3 regions of the Xanthomonas sp. NCPPB 1132 genome follow, and region 2 is predicted to be linked to each of the others. Evidence: riboswitches for the same ligand, from Rfam matches in the RefSeq annotation. Region 2 holds a riboswitch; each other region holds the start of a gene.
The links. A riboswitch is a leader RNA that binds a small molecule or an ion and turns the genes downstream of it on or off. The one in region 2 is predicted to bind cobalamin.

Region 1 (5,068 bases), 370 kb from region 2:
TTGGGCATCACGATTTGCGCGTAAAGGCCGCTGCCGGGCCGGTCGAAATGCGGGTCCGGCGGCGGCTTGTCGTTGTTGATGTACAGCGAGCCGTCGCGGGCTACGTCGATGTTGTTGGCGTAGGCGGTGGCGTAGCTCTTCAGGCGCTCGCGCAGGTTGCTCAGCGCGGTGTCGGCGAACGCCTGGTCCAGCGCATAACCTGCCGCGGCCAGGAACGCCAGCAGGCTGAGGCTGGCGGCGAGCAGCTGGCGCGCCTGCAGCGAACGCGGGCGCCAGCGCTTGTACCACCTGGGTCGTGCCGCCACGCGGTCGCTTCCTCGGTGTGCTCGCCGGCGCCTGCGATCAGCCTTCGGTACGCGGAATCGCGAACCGGTAGCCGCGACCGCGCACGGTCTCGATCGGCTTCAACTCGCCGTCCGGGTCCAGCTTCTTGCGCAGGCGGCCGATGAAGACTTCCAGCACGTTGGAGTCGCGGTCGAAATCCTGCTGGTAGATGTGCTCGGTCAGATCGGCCTTGGAGACCAGTTCGCCGGCATGCATCATCAGGTACTCGAGCACCTTGTACTCGTAGCTGGTCAGGTCGACGTTGCTGCCGCTGACGCTGACGGTCTGCGCCGCCAGGTCCAGCGCGACCGGACCGCATTCCAGCGTGGGCTTGCTCCAGCCGGCGGCGCGGCGCAGCAGCGCATTGACGCGCGCCAGCAACTCTTCGACGTGGAACGGCTTGACCAGGTAGTCGTCGGCGCCCTGCTTGAGGCCTTCGACCTTGTCCTGCCAGCTGGAACGTGCGGTGAGGATCAGCACCGGGAACTTCTTGCCTTCGTCGCGCAGCGCCTTGATCAGCTCCATGCCCGACATCTTCGGCAGGCCGAGATCGATGATGCCCACGTCGAAGGGCACTTCGCGGCCCATGTACAGGCCTTCCTCGCCGTCCTGCGCCGCATCCACCGCAAAGCCTTCGCGCTTCAGGCGAGCGGCCAGGGTCTCTCGCAGCGGGGCTTCGTCTTCGACCAGAAGGATACGCATAACTCTCCCTAGTAACTTACAGGTGGCCGGTGGCCGGGGCGGTGTGTGGAACCTGAACCGAACTATCCGGACTCACGGGTGATCGTCGCGTGGTGGCTCGGGAGGCTCGCCCGACCGCGGCGCCCGCGGCGGTACCGCACGGCCAGGTTGCGGATCGTCCATGTAGCGTACCCGCCCACGGCCGTCCATGTACTTGACGCGGTTGATGTCGCGGCCATCGAACGGCACGCGCTCGGCGCCGAGGATCTGCCCGCCGGTGGAGCGCTGCACCCGACGCACCGCGTCGGACAGCGAACTGCCGCCATAGTCCCGATTGCGCCCCGCATCGCGCTCCGGCGGCGCCATCACCCCCGGCATGGGCGGCTGCTGCGCACGGCCATGACCAGCCGCGACCGACGCCAGCGCGAGCGCGAACACAGCGGCGAAGCGGTAGTGGCGGGAAGCGGAAGAAGTCACGACGGGCATCCTAACGGACTGATCGGAAACGTTCAAAACTTGTGAAGCGCGACACCTCGCGGGGACGACGGCGACCTCGAGAAATCGAGGCAAATTCTTGATTTTTCGGGGTGAATCCGGTCTGAACTTTTCCGGGCGCCACCGGCGACATTCAGTCAAATGAACCTGTGGAAGGCCGATGCAAGGGCCGCGCCAGCGATCTGGAGAGGCCCTCGGCAGGTGCTTCAGAGCGTCTCCCAGCAGGCAGAGACTAGTCGCCAGACCCTGAACGGACTCCCTGAACGAGCAGGGGGAAAGTGGGATCCGGGTCCACCACCGAGCAGGCCACGATGTCGTCGGACGCCTCTGCGCGAAGGTGATGACGGCCCGCCACCACGCAGCAGCTGCGGTCCGAAGACGCTCCCTGGATCGGGTCAGGCCGCGGCGCGCGCCGCCCCGTCGGTGACCGCCAGCGCCTGCTCCAGCAGCGCCCAATCGGCCCCGGGGCGGTGCGCCCCTTCGCTGAGCACTTGGCGGAAGGTACGCCCGCCGGGCTGGCCGTGGAACAGCCCGAGCAGGTGCCGGGTGATGTGCTTGAGCGCCAGGCCTTCGGCCAGGCGTGCCTCGACGTAGGGACGCAGCGCGCGCAGCAGTTCCGCGCGCGGGCGCAGAGCGGCGCCGGTCAGGGCCGCGTCCAGCCGGTGCAGGACGTAGGGGTCGTGGTAGGCGGCGCGGCCCAGCATCACCCCGTCCACCGCCTGCAACTGCGCCTGCGCCGTCTCCACCGCAGCCAGGCCACCGTTGAGCACCACCTGCAGTTGCGGCCGCTCGCGCTTGAGCCGGTGCGCCCAGTCGTAGCGCAGCGGCGGCACTTCGCGGTTCTCCTTCGGCGACAGGCCCTGCAGCCAGGCGTTGCGCGCGTGCACCACGAACAGCCCGCAGCCGGCCGCGGCGACCTGGTCGACAAAGGCCAGGAACACCGCGTAGTCGTCGTCCTGATCCACGCCCAGCCGGCATTTCACCGTCACCGGGATGTCCACCGCCGCGACCATCGCCGCCACGCACTCGGCGACCAGCGCCGGCTCGCGCATCAGGCAGGCCCCAAAGCGCCCGGCCTGCACCCGGTCGGACGGGCAGCCGCAATTGAGGTTGATCTCGTCGTAGCCCCAGTCCTGGCCGATCCGCGCCGCCTGCGCCAACAGCGCCGGCTCGCTGCCGCCGAGCTGCAGGGCCAGCGGATGCTCGGACGCATCGAAATCCAGCAGCCGCGCGCGATCGCCCAGCACCACCGCATTGGCGTGCACCATCTCAGTGTACAGCCGCGCCGACGGCGCCAGCAGCCGATGGAACACCCGGCAATGGCGGTCGGTCCAGTCCATCATCGGCGCCACGGACAGCCGCAGCGAGGCGGCGTAGCGCGCGGGGAGATCGGCGGCGGGGAGCGGAAGCATCATCGGCACGGCGGACGGGCGCCGTCGGCACAAGCCGCAGCGCCAGGTCATTGGCTTAGGGATCAATAGCTTACACGTTCGCGACAAACGCTGCCGGGCCGAGCCCGCAAAACACACCTGGCCCTTGACCGCCCGCCGCATCCGGCCTATCGTGCGCTCGCCGAAGGTATTCATCGCTTCATTCGGATGAAGGGATGAATTTAAACGGGAATCCGGTGACGGCTGGCGCCGCAAGCGCCTGCCCATTCCGGAGCTGCCCCGCAGCGGTGAATGGAAACGACCTCCGTCAATGGCACTGGGCCGGCGCATGCCGGCCTGGGAAGCGACGGACAGTAGGTGCGCAGCCAACGTGGTGCGCGTGTCCATCAGCCCGAATACCGGCCCCGGCCGGAGGACCGTGCGTCCTCCGATTCGACCTGGCGCCTCCGCGGGGAGGCGGCCGGACCGCGACCCGGCCTTGCGCCGCGCCGCGCCGTCCGCCTGCCCGCGCGGTACCGGTTCGCCCGCGGGGGCGAAGGTCGCTGGCGTGGCGGGCGGTCCGTGCGAACGGGGCGCGCGGCGCGCGGTTCCTTCGTTCCTCAATGCCCTTGAACGCAATGAGGAAACGCAACATGACGATCGTGACAAACCTGGGCTTCCCGCGCATCGGTGCGCGGCGCGAGCTCAAGCAGGCGCTGGAACGCTACTGGCGCCGCGACATCGACGGCGCGCAACTGCAGGACACCGCACGCGAGCTGCGCCTGCGCCACTGGCAACTGCAACGCGACGCCGGGGTGGACGTGCCGCCCAGCAACGACTTCAGCCTGTACGACGCGATGCTCGACACCGCCTTCCTGTTCGATGCGATCCCGCAACGCTACCGCGCGCTGGCCGATGCCGATCCGCTGGCCGGCTACTTCGCGATGGCGCGCGGCACGCAGGAACACGGCCTGGACCTGCATGCGCTGGAAATGACCAAGTGGTTCGACACCAACTACCACTACCTGGTGCCGGAGCTGGCACGGCGCCAGCACTTCCGCCTGCGCGGCGACAAGCCGGTGGTGGAATTCCTGGAAGCCAAGGCGCAGGGCATCCAGACCCGGCCGGTGCTGATCGGGCCGGTGACCTTCCTGGCGCTGTCCAAGACCGTGGACGGCAGCGACCGCTGGGCGCTGCTGGACAGCCTGCTGCCTGTGTACGCCGAACTGCTGCAGCGCCTGCATGCGGCCGGCGCCGGCTGGGTGCAGCTCGACGAACCGGCGCTGGTGCTGGACCTGGACGAGGCCGCACGCGCCGCCTATCGCCGCGCGTATGACGTCCTGGCACAGGCGGTGCGGCCGAAACTGCTGCTGACCAGCTACTTCGGCGAGCTGGGCGACAACCTCGACCTGGCGATGGCGTTGCCGGTGGACGGCGTGCACGTGGACCTGGTGCGTGGCGTGGCGCAGCTGGACGCGGTGCTGCAGGCGCTGCCGGCCGGGCGCGTGCTCTCCGCTGGCCTGGTCAACGGCCGCAACGTGTGGCGTACGCCGCTGGACAACGCGCTGACCCTGGCCCGCTACGCCGCCGGCCATGTCGGCCGCGAGCGGCTGTGGCTGGCGCCCTCGTGCTCGCTGCTGCACGTGCCGGTGGATCTGCAGCAGGAGACCAGGCTGGACCGCGAACTGGTCGGCTGGCTGGCCTTCGCCAGGCAGAAGCTGCAGGAACTGCGCACCCTGGCCGATGCGCTGGACGACCAGCCGCAGGCGCAGGCCGCGCTGGATGCGGCGCGCGAAGCGCTGGCCAGCCGTCGCGCTTCGACCCGCGTGCACCGCGCCGAGGTGGCGCGGCGGGTGGACGCGCTGACCGACGACGCCGGCCGCCGGCAGTCGCCGTACGCGCAGCGCCGGCAGGCGCAGCAGGCGGCGCTGCGGCTGCCGCTGTATCCGACCACCACCATCGGCTCGTTCCCGCAGACCGAGCAGGTGCGGCAGGTGCGTGCGCAGCACAAGGCCGGCAAGCTCGACGATGCCGCGTACGACGCGTTCCTGGCCGCCGAGACCGAACGCTGCGTGCGTGCGCAGGAGCACCTGGGGCTGGACGTGCTGGTGCACGGCGAGTTCGAGCGCAACGACATGGTCGAATACTTCGGCGAGCAGTTGGACGGCTTCGCCTTCACCCGCCACGGCTGGGTGCAG
Region 2 (5,068 bases):
CACTCGTTCCGCATCGAATTGCACGTCAGCGGCGAACCCGGCGCCGAGAGCGGCTGGGTCATGGATTTCGGCGACATCAAGGCGGCGTTCCGTCCGCTCTACGACCAGCTCGACCACCACTACCTCAACGATATCGACGGGCTGGACAACCCCACCAGCGAACGCCTGGCGGTGTGGATCTGGGAGCGGCTCAAGCCGGCGCTGCCGCTGCTGAGCGAGGTGGTGGTGCACGAGACCTGCACCTCTGGGTGCCGGTATCGCGGGCCGGCTTGAAGAAGGCCGGGAATGGGGAATGGGGATTCGGGAATCGTAAGAGCGGCACTGCGACGACCGAGGGCATCCAGTGCCTGCCCGCCCTGTCCTCGGCGCGCGCAGTTGGCGCCTAACAGGGGTGCGGAGGCGTCCGGCGAGGGCTGGCGGAATTTGGCCAAACCATTGATCAGAAAGACAGTTTGAACGAATCCTGAGCGGCTTCAGAAAATTTTGTTGCATCGCAGCAGAATGGGCGTATGTTGCACTGCAACAGCAGTCGGCATTCCAACGGAGTTGCATGATGTCCGCTCAATTCAACGACCAGTTCAGCAGCTACACCCAGCAGTTCGCCGCTGCCGCGGCGCGTGCCAACCGACTGGCGCTGGAGAGCGCCGAGAGCGTGTTCGGCGTGCAGTTGAAGACCTTCGAGAAGAACGTGTCGGCCACCACCGGCTTCCTCGGCGAACTGACCGAGGCGCGCGACCTGGGCACCGTGCAGGCGCTGTGGCCGAAGGGCCTGCAGATCGCCCGCGACAACTTCGAGCGGCTGGCCACGGCCAACCAGGAAGTGTTCGGCCTGGGCCTGAAGACCTCCGAGGCCATCGGCCAGCTCGCCAAGCACCAGTTCGAGGCGGCGACCGAACAGGCCGCGCCCAAGGCCAAGCCCGCCGCGAAGTAGCACCCGATTCGACGTCGCTGCGGTCCGCCGCCCGACGCACCCTCGGTCTGCATGGGTCCCTCCCCCCGTGCAACCCCAAGGCCCGGTAGATCCCTCCCTCTACCGGGCCTTTTTTTGTGGGTGGGATTTGGGAGTGGGGATTCGGGATTGGTTGATCCCGTGCGCTGTGGCGCTTCTGTCTTTCTTGCAGGAAGAGCGTCGGCACCGATGCTTGGTTGGTGAGGCGTCGGAACTGAAGCCCCTCCCACACAACCCGCCCGGCAGTCGATCAGTCCGGCGACATGCCCGCCCACGGCTGCAACTGCGCCGCCAACTGCTCGGCCTGCGGTTGCGGCCGGTACGGCAACCGCCCCCAACACGGCATCGGCAGGCGCGTGCGCAGCATCGCCATGTTGTCGTCGATGCGCTCCATCGCCGGATCGATCTCGTTGCCGATCCAGCCGATGCACTGAAGGCCGTCGGCGGCGATCGCCGCGGCGCTGAGCCGGGCGTGGTTGAGGCAGCCCAGGCGCAGGCCAACCACCAGCACCACCGGCAGCCGCAGCGCGCGCGCCAGATCGGCCTGGTCCAGCGTCGCCGACAGCGGCGCCGCCCAGCCGCCGACGCCTTCCACCACCACCACGTCGGCCTGCGCGCGCAGGCGGTCGAACGCGGCCGCGATCGGCGCCAGCTCCAGCTGCACGCCGGCATCGGCGGCGGCCAGTTCCGGCGCCAGCGGCAACGGCAGCGCGTACGGATTGAGATCGTCGTAGTGCGGGCGCGGCGCGCTCGCATCCTGCAGCGCCAGCGCGTCCTCGTTGCGCCAGCCGTCGGCCTCGAGCGTGCAGCCGCTGGCCACCGGCTTCATCCCCACCGCGCGCTGGCCGCGCGCGCGCAGGGCGTGCAGCAGCGCGGTGCTGGCGATGGTCTTGCCGATGCCGGTATCGGTGCCGGTGACGTAGAAGGCGGAAACAGCCATGCAAGCGAAACCCTGTCGGTTGGCCGGCGGGACGCGCGGCGGCGCGCAGGATAGCCGGGCGCGCCGCGCGCGTCAGCCGCCGCGGTGCCGGCGGACGCAGCGCGCTGCTAGACTCGCGCGATGTTCGCCTCGTCCTCGCTCACCGGCAGCAAGCCGGAACAGTACGCCCAGTTGCTCGACCAGGCCCGCGCCCTGGTCGCCGGGGAGCCCGACCGCATCGCCAATGCCGCCAACCTGGCCGCGCTGGTGTACCACGCGCTGCCGCGGCTGAACTGGGTCGGTTTCTACTTCTACGACGGCAAGGAACTGGTGGTCGGGCCGTTCCAGGGCCTGCCGGCCTGCGTGCGCATTCCGCTGCACAAGGGCGTGTGCGGTGCGGCCGCCAGCAGCGGCCAGACCCAGCGCATCGACGACGTGGAGGCCTTCCCCGGGCACATCGCCTGCGATGCGGCCTCGCGTTCGGAACTGGTGGTGCCGCTGCTGCGCGACAGCGCGCTGGTGGGCGTGTTCGATCTGGACAGCCCCGACCTGGCCCGCTTCGACGCCGACGATCAGCGCGGCCTGGAAGCGATCGCCCAGGTCTTCGTCGACAGCCTGCGATGAGCACCACCAAGCTGCGCAACATCGGCCCCAAGAGCGCGGCGTGGCTGCGCCAGGTCGGCGTGCGCACGCAGCAGGACCTGGAGGCGGCCGGCGCGGTCGGCGCCTTCGTCAAGGTCAAGCGCGCCGGCTTCAAACCCAGCCTCAACCTGCTGTATTCGCTGGAAGGCGCGCTCAGCGGCTGCCACTGGCAGGAACTGTCCGAGGCGCGGCGCGCGCAGTTGCTGGGCGAGCTGGAAGCCGCGACGGCGGCGCTGCCGGCGCAGCGCGGCCTGCCGGTCGCCGGGCCGGTGGCGACCACCCATTTCGACCGCGACGACGCGCGCGGCGACGATGACGCCGACGGCGCCTACGCGCAGGACCCGCACGACACCCCGGTGGGCGACCATCACGGCGACGACGACGGCCACGGCGCACACGCAGACTGAGCCGCGCGGGCAGCGGCGATCGCGTACAATCGCGCCGCTTCAAGGTGACCCGCCGGCTCCGGCCAGCGGGTTGAAACGGGAAGCCGGTGCGTCTTGCGACAAGGCCGGCGCTGCCCCCGCAACGGTAAGCGATCCGCGCTGACGACCTGCGCCACTGTGCCCCGGGCATGGGAAGGCGTCGCAGCCGGGAGGTCCACCTCCCTGATCGCCAGCCCGGAGACCGGCCTTGCAGTTCACTGGTTGCGATGCGGAGGGCGTCGCGGCGTGCCGCGCCGTGTCCGGCGCCGTCCGCTTGCACCTTCCGTTCGCGACTCCCTTGCCGTCACAGCGCGCAGCCGCGCGCCGGAGTTGCCACCCATGTCGTCCCGCCTGCTTTCGGTCGCGATCGCGTCCGCCCTGTCCCTGCCCGCGCTGGCCCACGCCGCCGATGCCGCCACCGACCTCGACCAGGTCCTGGTCACCGCCACCCGCACCCAGATCTCGGTGGAGGACAGCGTGGTGCCGGCGCAGGTCATCGACCGCGCCGAGATCGAGCGCAGCCAGGCCACGTCGCTGGCGCAGCTGCTGCAGGGCCGCGCCGGCATCGGCGTCTCCAACCAGGGCGGCCTGGGCAAGCTGACCACGCTGAACCTGCGCGGCAGCGAATCGGACCACGTGCTGGTGCTGGTGGACGGCGTGCGCATCGGCTCGGCCAGCGCCGGCCTGGCCGCGTTCCAGGACCTGCCGCTGAGCCAGATCGAGCGCATCGAGATCGTGCGCGGCCCGCGCTCGAGCCTGTACGGCTCCGACGCGATCGGCGGCGTCATCCAGATCTTCACCCGCCGCGGTGGCCAGGGCTTCCAGCAGAACCTGAGCCTGGGCGGCGGCAGCCATGGCCTGCGCGAGGCCGGCGCCGGCTTCAGTAACCGCGGCGAGCGCGGCTGGCTGGCCGTGCAGGGCGGCTACCAGAAGACCGACGGCATCAATGCCTGCAATGGCTCGGCCACGCTGTTCGCCGGCTGCTTCGTCGACCAACCCGACCGCGACGGCTACCGCAACGTCTCGCTGAGCGCGCGCGGCGGCTACGCCCTCACTGACACGCTGCGCATCGAGGGCCAGGCGCTGAACATCGACAGCCGCAACGAATACGACGGCGATCCGCTGTTCGCCGGCAACGAGGCCGACAACACCCAGCAGGTGTTCAGCGGCAAGCTCGACTGGACGCCCTCCGATCGCCTGCACCTGGCCGCGCAACTGGGCCGCAACGTCGACGACGCCGACAGCTACTACCGTGCGCCGGGCGCGCGCACCCGCAGCTTCATCAGCACCTTCGACAGCCGCCGCGACACCGCCGCGCTGCAGGGCGACATCAGCCTGGCCGAAGGCCATCTGCTCAGCGTCGGCAGCGACTGGCAGCGCGAGCACGTCACCAGCACCACCGCCTTCGACGTCGACAGCCGTGACAACACCGGCGTGTTCGCCGAGTACCAGGGCCGCTTCGGCGCGCAGCAGGTGCAGGCCAGCGTGCGCAGCGACGACAACGAACAGTTCGGCGAGCACACCACCGGCAGCCTCGGCTGGGGCCTGGCACTGGCGCATGGCCTCAAGCTCACCGCCAGCGTCGGCACCGGCTTCAAGGCGCCGACCTTCAACGACCTGTACTACCCGTTCGCCGGCAATCCGGCGTTGAAGCCGGAACGTTCCAAGAGCGGCAACCTCGGCATTGCGCAGTATGCCGACAGCTGGAACTGGACCTTCAACGCCTATGAGACCCGGGTCAAGGACCTGATCTCCTACGACGCGATCAGCTTCCTGCCGGTGAACGTGGACGAAGCGCGCATCCGCGGCGCCGAACTGACCGGCTATGCGCTGCTGGCCGGCTGGGAACTGTCGGCGCAGCTGAGCCACACCGATCCGCGCAACCGCAGCGACGGCGACAACCGCGACAACTGGCTGGCGCGCCGCGCGCAGAACACCGCACGCCTGGACGTGGACCGCGGCATCGGCCCGGTCAAGCTCGGCGTCACCGTGTTCGGCAGCGGCCACCGCTTCGACGACGCGGCCAACCGCGTGCGCCTGGCCGGCTACGGCACCGTCGACCTGCGCGCGGAATACGCGTTCACCCCGGACTGGACGCTGCAGGCCAAGGCCAGCAACGTGTTCGATCGCGAC
Region 3 (5,068 bases), 380 kb from region 2:
GCGGGATTCGACCTTGCTGTTGCGAATCCCGAATGCCGAATCCCCAATCCCGGCTCTTCAAAGATCGTCGAAGCCGTTGTCCGAGTTGGTCTTCTTGTAGCTGGCGTTGCGCATCTCGAAGAAGTCGGTCTTGGTCTCGGTGAAGTTGTCGGCGTAGGCCTTGATCCACGGCATCACGTTGTCGCTGGCGCCGCTGTACAGCTTCTCGATGCCGAGCATGCCGGACATCTTGTTGGCGCGGTACTTCACGTACTGGATCATCTCGTCCACGTCGATGCCCTCGATGCCGTCGAGCACTTCCGAGGACCACTCGGTCTCCAGGCGGATCGCATGCTCGAAGGCCTGGTGCACGTAGTCGGTCAGCTCGTTGGTCTGCAGTTCGGCGTTCTCGCCGATGATGGCGCGGATCAGCTCGCTGATGAACTTGGTGTGGGCCAGCTCGTCGCGGTTGATGAAGCTGATGATCTTGCCGGTACCGGTCATGCGGTTCTGCCGGACCAGGTTGTAGAAATACGCGAAGCCGGAATAGAAGTTGATGCCTTCCAGGATCGAGGACTGGATCAGCGAGCGCAGCAGGGTCTCTGCGGTCTTCTCGCGCATGAAGTCGTCGTAGGCCTGCATGATCGGCTGGTTGCGCGCGATGATGGTCGGATGCGTGCGCGCGATCTCGAACACGCGGTTCTGGTCGGCCAGGCCGGCGATCGAGGCCAGCACGTACGAGTAGCTCTCGTTGTGGATCACTTCCTGCTGGCCGATGATCGCGGCATTGGCGTGCGCGGCCGGGTCGGTGATGTATTCGGCGACGTTGTAGATGAAGCGCGTCTGCGGCGAATCCAGCGTGGCCAGCAGGCCGATGATCGAGTCGTAGGCGTTCTTCTCGCGCGCCGACAGCTCCCCGTACTGCTTGGCATCGCCCTTCATGTCCACTTCGTCGGGGATCCAGAAGTTGGTCGACAGCTCCTTGTACGCCCGGTAGAAGGACGGGTACGGGATGTCGTTCCAGTTGAGGATGCCGCTGGTGGTGCCGTTGATGATGCCGGTGGAACGGTTGGGGTGCAGCGGTTCGAGGATCTTGATGCGGTCGAGCGCGATGGCCATGGATGTGCTTTGGTAGTCGGTGAACGGCGCCGGCGGTCGGCGCGGGAATACGGAACGCGCGCGGCAGGACAGGCCTGCCGCGCGGCGCGGGCGTCAGACGCCGGCGATCAGCTCGAGCACCACTCGCACTCGCTGATGTCGATGTCGTTGGAACGCACGTAGTACGTGGTCTTCAGGCCTTCCTTCCACGCGGTCATGTGCAGGTCCAGCAGGGTGCTGGCGCGGATGCCGCTGGGCACGTAGAAGTTGAAGCTGATCGACTGGTCGACGTGACGCTGGCGGCGCGCGTTCTGGCGCACGCTGGCGAATTGGTCGACCTTGTAGGCGCCCTTCTCGTAGTACGGATAGGTGTCCACGGTCAGCCCCGGCGCCACCACCGGACGGCGGAAGTCCTTCTTCTCTTCGTAGTAGAACGCGCTGTAGATCGGGTCGATCGACGCGGTGGAGCCGGCGATCTGCGCGGTGCTCATGTTCGGCGCCACCGCCACCATCCAGGCGTTGCGCACGCCGTGCACGCTCACCTGCGCGGCCAGTTCCTGCCACTCGGCGCTGTCGTAGCCGCGCTTGGTGAAGTACTCGCCGTTCTGCCAGTCGCTGCCCTTGAACACCTTGTACGCGCCCTTCTCCTTGGCCAGCGCCAGGCTCGCCTGGATGGTCAGGTAGTTGATGCGCTCGTACAGCGAATCGCTGTAGGCCTCGGCGTCCGGCGAATTCCAGTCGATGCCCTTCTGCGCCAGCAGGTGGTGCCAGCCGAAGGTGCCCAGGCCGATCGCGCGGTACTTCTGGTTGGTGATGGTGGCCTGCGGCACCGGCAGCTCGTTGAGGTCGATGACGTTGTCGAGCATGCGCACCTGGACGCGGATCAGCCGCTCCAGGATGTCCGGCGACAGCAGGTCCGGCTGCGCGGTGACCGCGCGGCCCAGGTTCACCGAGGACAGGTTGCACACGACGAAGTCGCCGGCCTGCTTGGTGGTGACGATCTGGTCGCCGCTGATCATCTCCTGGATGACCCGCGTCGGGCTCATGTTCTGCAGGATCTCGGTGCACAGGTTGCTGGAATACACCATGCCCTGGTGCTTGTTCGGGTTCATGCGATTGACTTCGTCGCGATAGAACATGAACGGGTTGCCGGTCTCCAGCTGGCTGACCATGATCCGCTTGAACATGTCGATGGCCTTGACCACCTTGCGGCCGATGCGCTCGTCGGCCACCACTTCCTCGTAGCGGGCGCGGAAGCTGCCTTCGCCGCGCTTCTCGTCGAAGAAGTCCTGCAGGTACCAGCCCTTGACCTCCTTCACCTCGTGCGGGTCGAACAGGTACCACTCGCCGCGGCGCTCCACCGCTTCCATGAAGATGTCCGGCACGCACACCGCGGTGAACACGTCGTGCGCGCGCAGGCGCTGGTCGCCGTTGTTCAGGCGCAGGTCCAGGAACGCCTCGATGTCGCGGTGCCAGATGTCCAGGTACACGGCGATGGCGCCCTTGCGCTGGCCGAGCTGGTCCACCGACACGGCGGTGTTGTTGAGCTGCTTGATCCACGGCACCACGCCGCCGCTGGAGTTCTTCACCCCGCGGATCGCCGAGCCGGACGAACGCACGTAGCCCAGGTAGGCGCCGACGCCGCCGCCGTGCTTGGACACGCGCGCCACGTCGGTGTTGGAGTCGTAGATGCCCTGCAGGCTGTCGTCGACGGTGTCGATGAAGCAGCTCGACAACTGCCCGCCGATCTTGCCGGCGTTGGCCAGGGTCGGCGTGGCCACGGTCATGTACAGGTTGGACAGCGCCCAGTAGGCCTCGCCGACCAACTGCATGCGGCGCTCGCGCGGCTTCTCGTCCTGCATCAGGTACAGGGCGATGGTCAGCCAGCGCTCCTGCGGCAGTTCGTACACCTTGCGCGAGTTGTCGGTGGCCAGGTAGCGCGTGGCCAGCAGGTACAGGCCGTTGTAGGCGAACAGCTTGTCGCGCTCCGGATCGATCATGCGGCCGGCTTCGGCCAGCTCGTCCTTGGAGTAGTTCTTGAGGATGTCGATCGAGTACACGCCACGGTCGGCCAGGCTTTCCTGCAGGCCGACGTAGGAGCCGTACTTCTCGCCGGCATCGTAGAAACGGTTCTTGCTGGCGCGCTTGTACAGGCGGTCCAGGTACAGGCGCGCGGCGAAGTACTCCCACTCCGGCGTGGCGATGTCCACGCGCGACTCGGCCTCGCGGATCAGGTAGTCGACCATGTCGTCGGCCGACAGGCTTTCCTTCTTCTCGATGAAGGCGAAGGCCTTGCGCTCGTAGTCGCTCACGTCCAGCTGCGGGAACTCGGCGTGGATCCGGTCCAGGGTGCGCTGCAGGCGCGAGCGGTCGAAGGCCATGCGGCGGTTGCCGCCGTCCTTGACGATCCAGGTCACGGCGCGCTGGTCGTTGCTCGGCTCGCTGCTGGCCGTCGGCTCCGGCTGGGCAGTGGCGGCAGCGGTCGTGGGGTCGACGGCGGCGTCGACGGACGCGGTGGCCGGCAGGCTGTGGGTCTGGCTCATGAAGGTCTCCAAGCGTGGTGCACGCGGCCGCCCGACCCTCGCAGGCAGCGGTCCGACCGGGTTCGCAGGTGGCGGGCGGTGTCGCGAAGACTGCAAACGGCGCAGGCACCGGGCCTGCGGGCGGTCATCGCTGCACCGACCCTCTCCCCCCGGAGAGCGCGCGGTCGGCGCCGCGCGGTGTGCTTCGCGCGGCTGTCGGCAGGTCTTCGGGCTGATGGGCAACGGCCGTGGCCGGTTCCTAGCCCGTCGCTTCCCAAGGCGGGCGCCTCAGTGCGGATGACGGGTTCGTTCCCAATTACCGCTGCGGGGCAGCGCCGGAGTTGGCGTTGGCACGCCGCACCGGCTTCCCTTTTGATCCCGCGGCTTGTGGCCGCCGGAACCGACCACCCCAAGATAGTGGGGTCGGTCGGCCACGTCAACGCTAAATATGGGTGGAATTACGAAAACCTAAGCCTGGCAACGGTTTGCCGCGGGCGGCCGATTCCGGCCCGGCCGCGACGGCCGTTCGCGGCCGTGACGGGGTCGTGAAGCCGGCCGCAAACACGGGCGTTGGCGCCCCCGGACGGCCCCACCACCGCCGCCTGTCCTAGGGCCGGCACGGCACCACCGCGCCGCTGGCGTCGGTGCAGGTGCCGGTGTGGACGACACTGCCGTCCTGCACGCTGGTGCTGCCCTGGTAGCTGCCCTGTGTACCCGCGACGCTGCTCTGGCGGTTGCCACTGAGCGTGCCGTCGGCGGCGCGGGCCAGGCTGCCGCTGCTGCTGGCACTGGCGCCGTCGGCGCCTTGCACGCTGGCGCTGCCCTGGCGGCTGGCGCTGCCGTCGGCGTTGCGCTCGGCACTGCCCTGGCGCGTGGCGCTGCCGCCGGCGGCCGTCGTGCGGGTGGCGGCGCTGCTGGCGCTGGCGTTGCCCTGGCCGTCGGCCTGCCATTGGCGGGCGCGCTGCACGCTGCCGTGGGCGCCGCTGGCGCTGGCCTGCACGGCCGCGTGGCGGGCGCCATCGGCGCCGCCGGCGCTGCGCGTGCGGGTGTGCTCGCGTGCCTGGGCGCTGGGCACGGCCAGGACGCCGGCGGCCAGCGCCAGCAGCAAGGAGGTGGTGCGAGGGGACAGCGACATGGCGTTCTCCGGTGACGGCAGCGGCGTGCTGCCAGGCATCACCGTAGTCACGGCGCCGGCGCGCGGGGCGCCGGATCGGCCAGCGGATGTTGCCGCAGGCCACGGCGGAAACATCCGCTTACAGATGCGCCGCCATCGCCGTTGCCGCCAGGCCGCGGCGCAGCCGATAGTGGCGTCCATGCACGATGCCGCGCCCGCTCCCCGCCTGCTGCTGGTCGACGACGACGACCGCCTGCGCGCCCTGCTGTGCCGCTACCTGGAAAGCCAGGGCTTCGCGGTCAAGGCGGTGGCCGACGGCATGCAACTGCAGCAGGCGCTGGCGCGCGGCCACTAT

Region 1: linked by a shared signal. The riboswitch ahead of metE (5-methyltetrahydropteroyltriglutamate--homocysteine S-methyltransferase) and the one ahead of btuB (TonB-dependent vitamin B12 receptor) in region 2 are both predicted to bind cobalamin.
Region 3: linked by a shared signal. The riboswitch ahead of AC1G9L_RS01540 (ribonucleoside-diphosphate reductase subunit alpha) and the one ahead of btuB (TonB-dependent vitamin B12 receptor) in region 2 are both predicted to bind cobalamin.

What each region holds. Positions count from the first base shown of each region.
Region 1 covers NZ_CM152819.1:377,605-382,672, reverse strand. The annotation lists gene AC1G9L_RS01625 (ATP-binding protein) at 1-260, opposite strand, end outside; gene AC1G9L_RS01620 (response regulator transcription factor) at 343-1,026, opposite strand; gene AC1G9L_RS01615 (PepSY domain-containing protein) at 1,099-1,491, opposite strand; gene dusA (tRNA dihydrouridine(20/20a) synthase DusA) at 1,896-2,915, opposite strand; cobalamin riboswitch at 3,059-3,312, shown strand; gene metE (5-methyltetrahydropteroyltriglutamate--homocysteine S-methyltransferase) at 3,524-5,068, shown strand, end outside.
Region 2 covers NZ_CM152819.1:744,794-749,861, reverse strand. The annotation lists gene queD (6-carboxytetrahydropterin synthase QueD) at 1-273, shown strand, start outside; gene AC1G9L_RS03340 (phasin family protein) at 554-931, shown strand; gene bioD (dethiobiotin synthase) at 1,200-1,889, opposite strand; gene AC1G9L_RS03330 (GAF domain-containing protein) at 2,010-2,492, shown strand; gene AC1G9L_RS03325 (TfoX/Sxy family protein) at 2,489-2,917, shown strand; cobalamin riboswitch at 2,943-3,160, shown strand; gene btuB (TonB-dependent vitamin B12 receptor) at 3,275-5,068, shown strand, end outside.
Region 3 covers NZ_CM152819.1:359,813-364,880, reverse strand. The annotation lists gene AC1G9L_RS01545 (ribonucleotide-diphosphate reductase subunit beta) at 58-1,098, opposite strand; gene AC1G9L_RS01540 (ribonucleoside-diphosphate reductase subunit alpha) at 1,206-3,620, opposite strand; cobalamin riboswitch at 3,801-4,019, opposite strand; gene AC1G9L_RS01535 (hypothetical protein) at 4,207-4,734, opposite strand; gene ompR (osmolarity response regulator transcription factor OmpR) at 4,913-5,068, shown strand, end outside.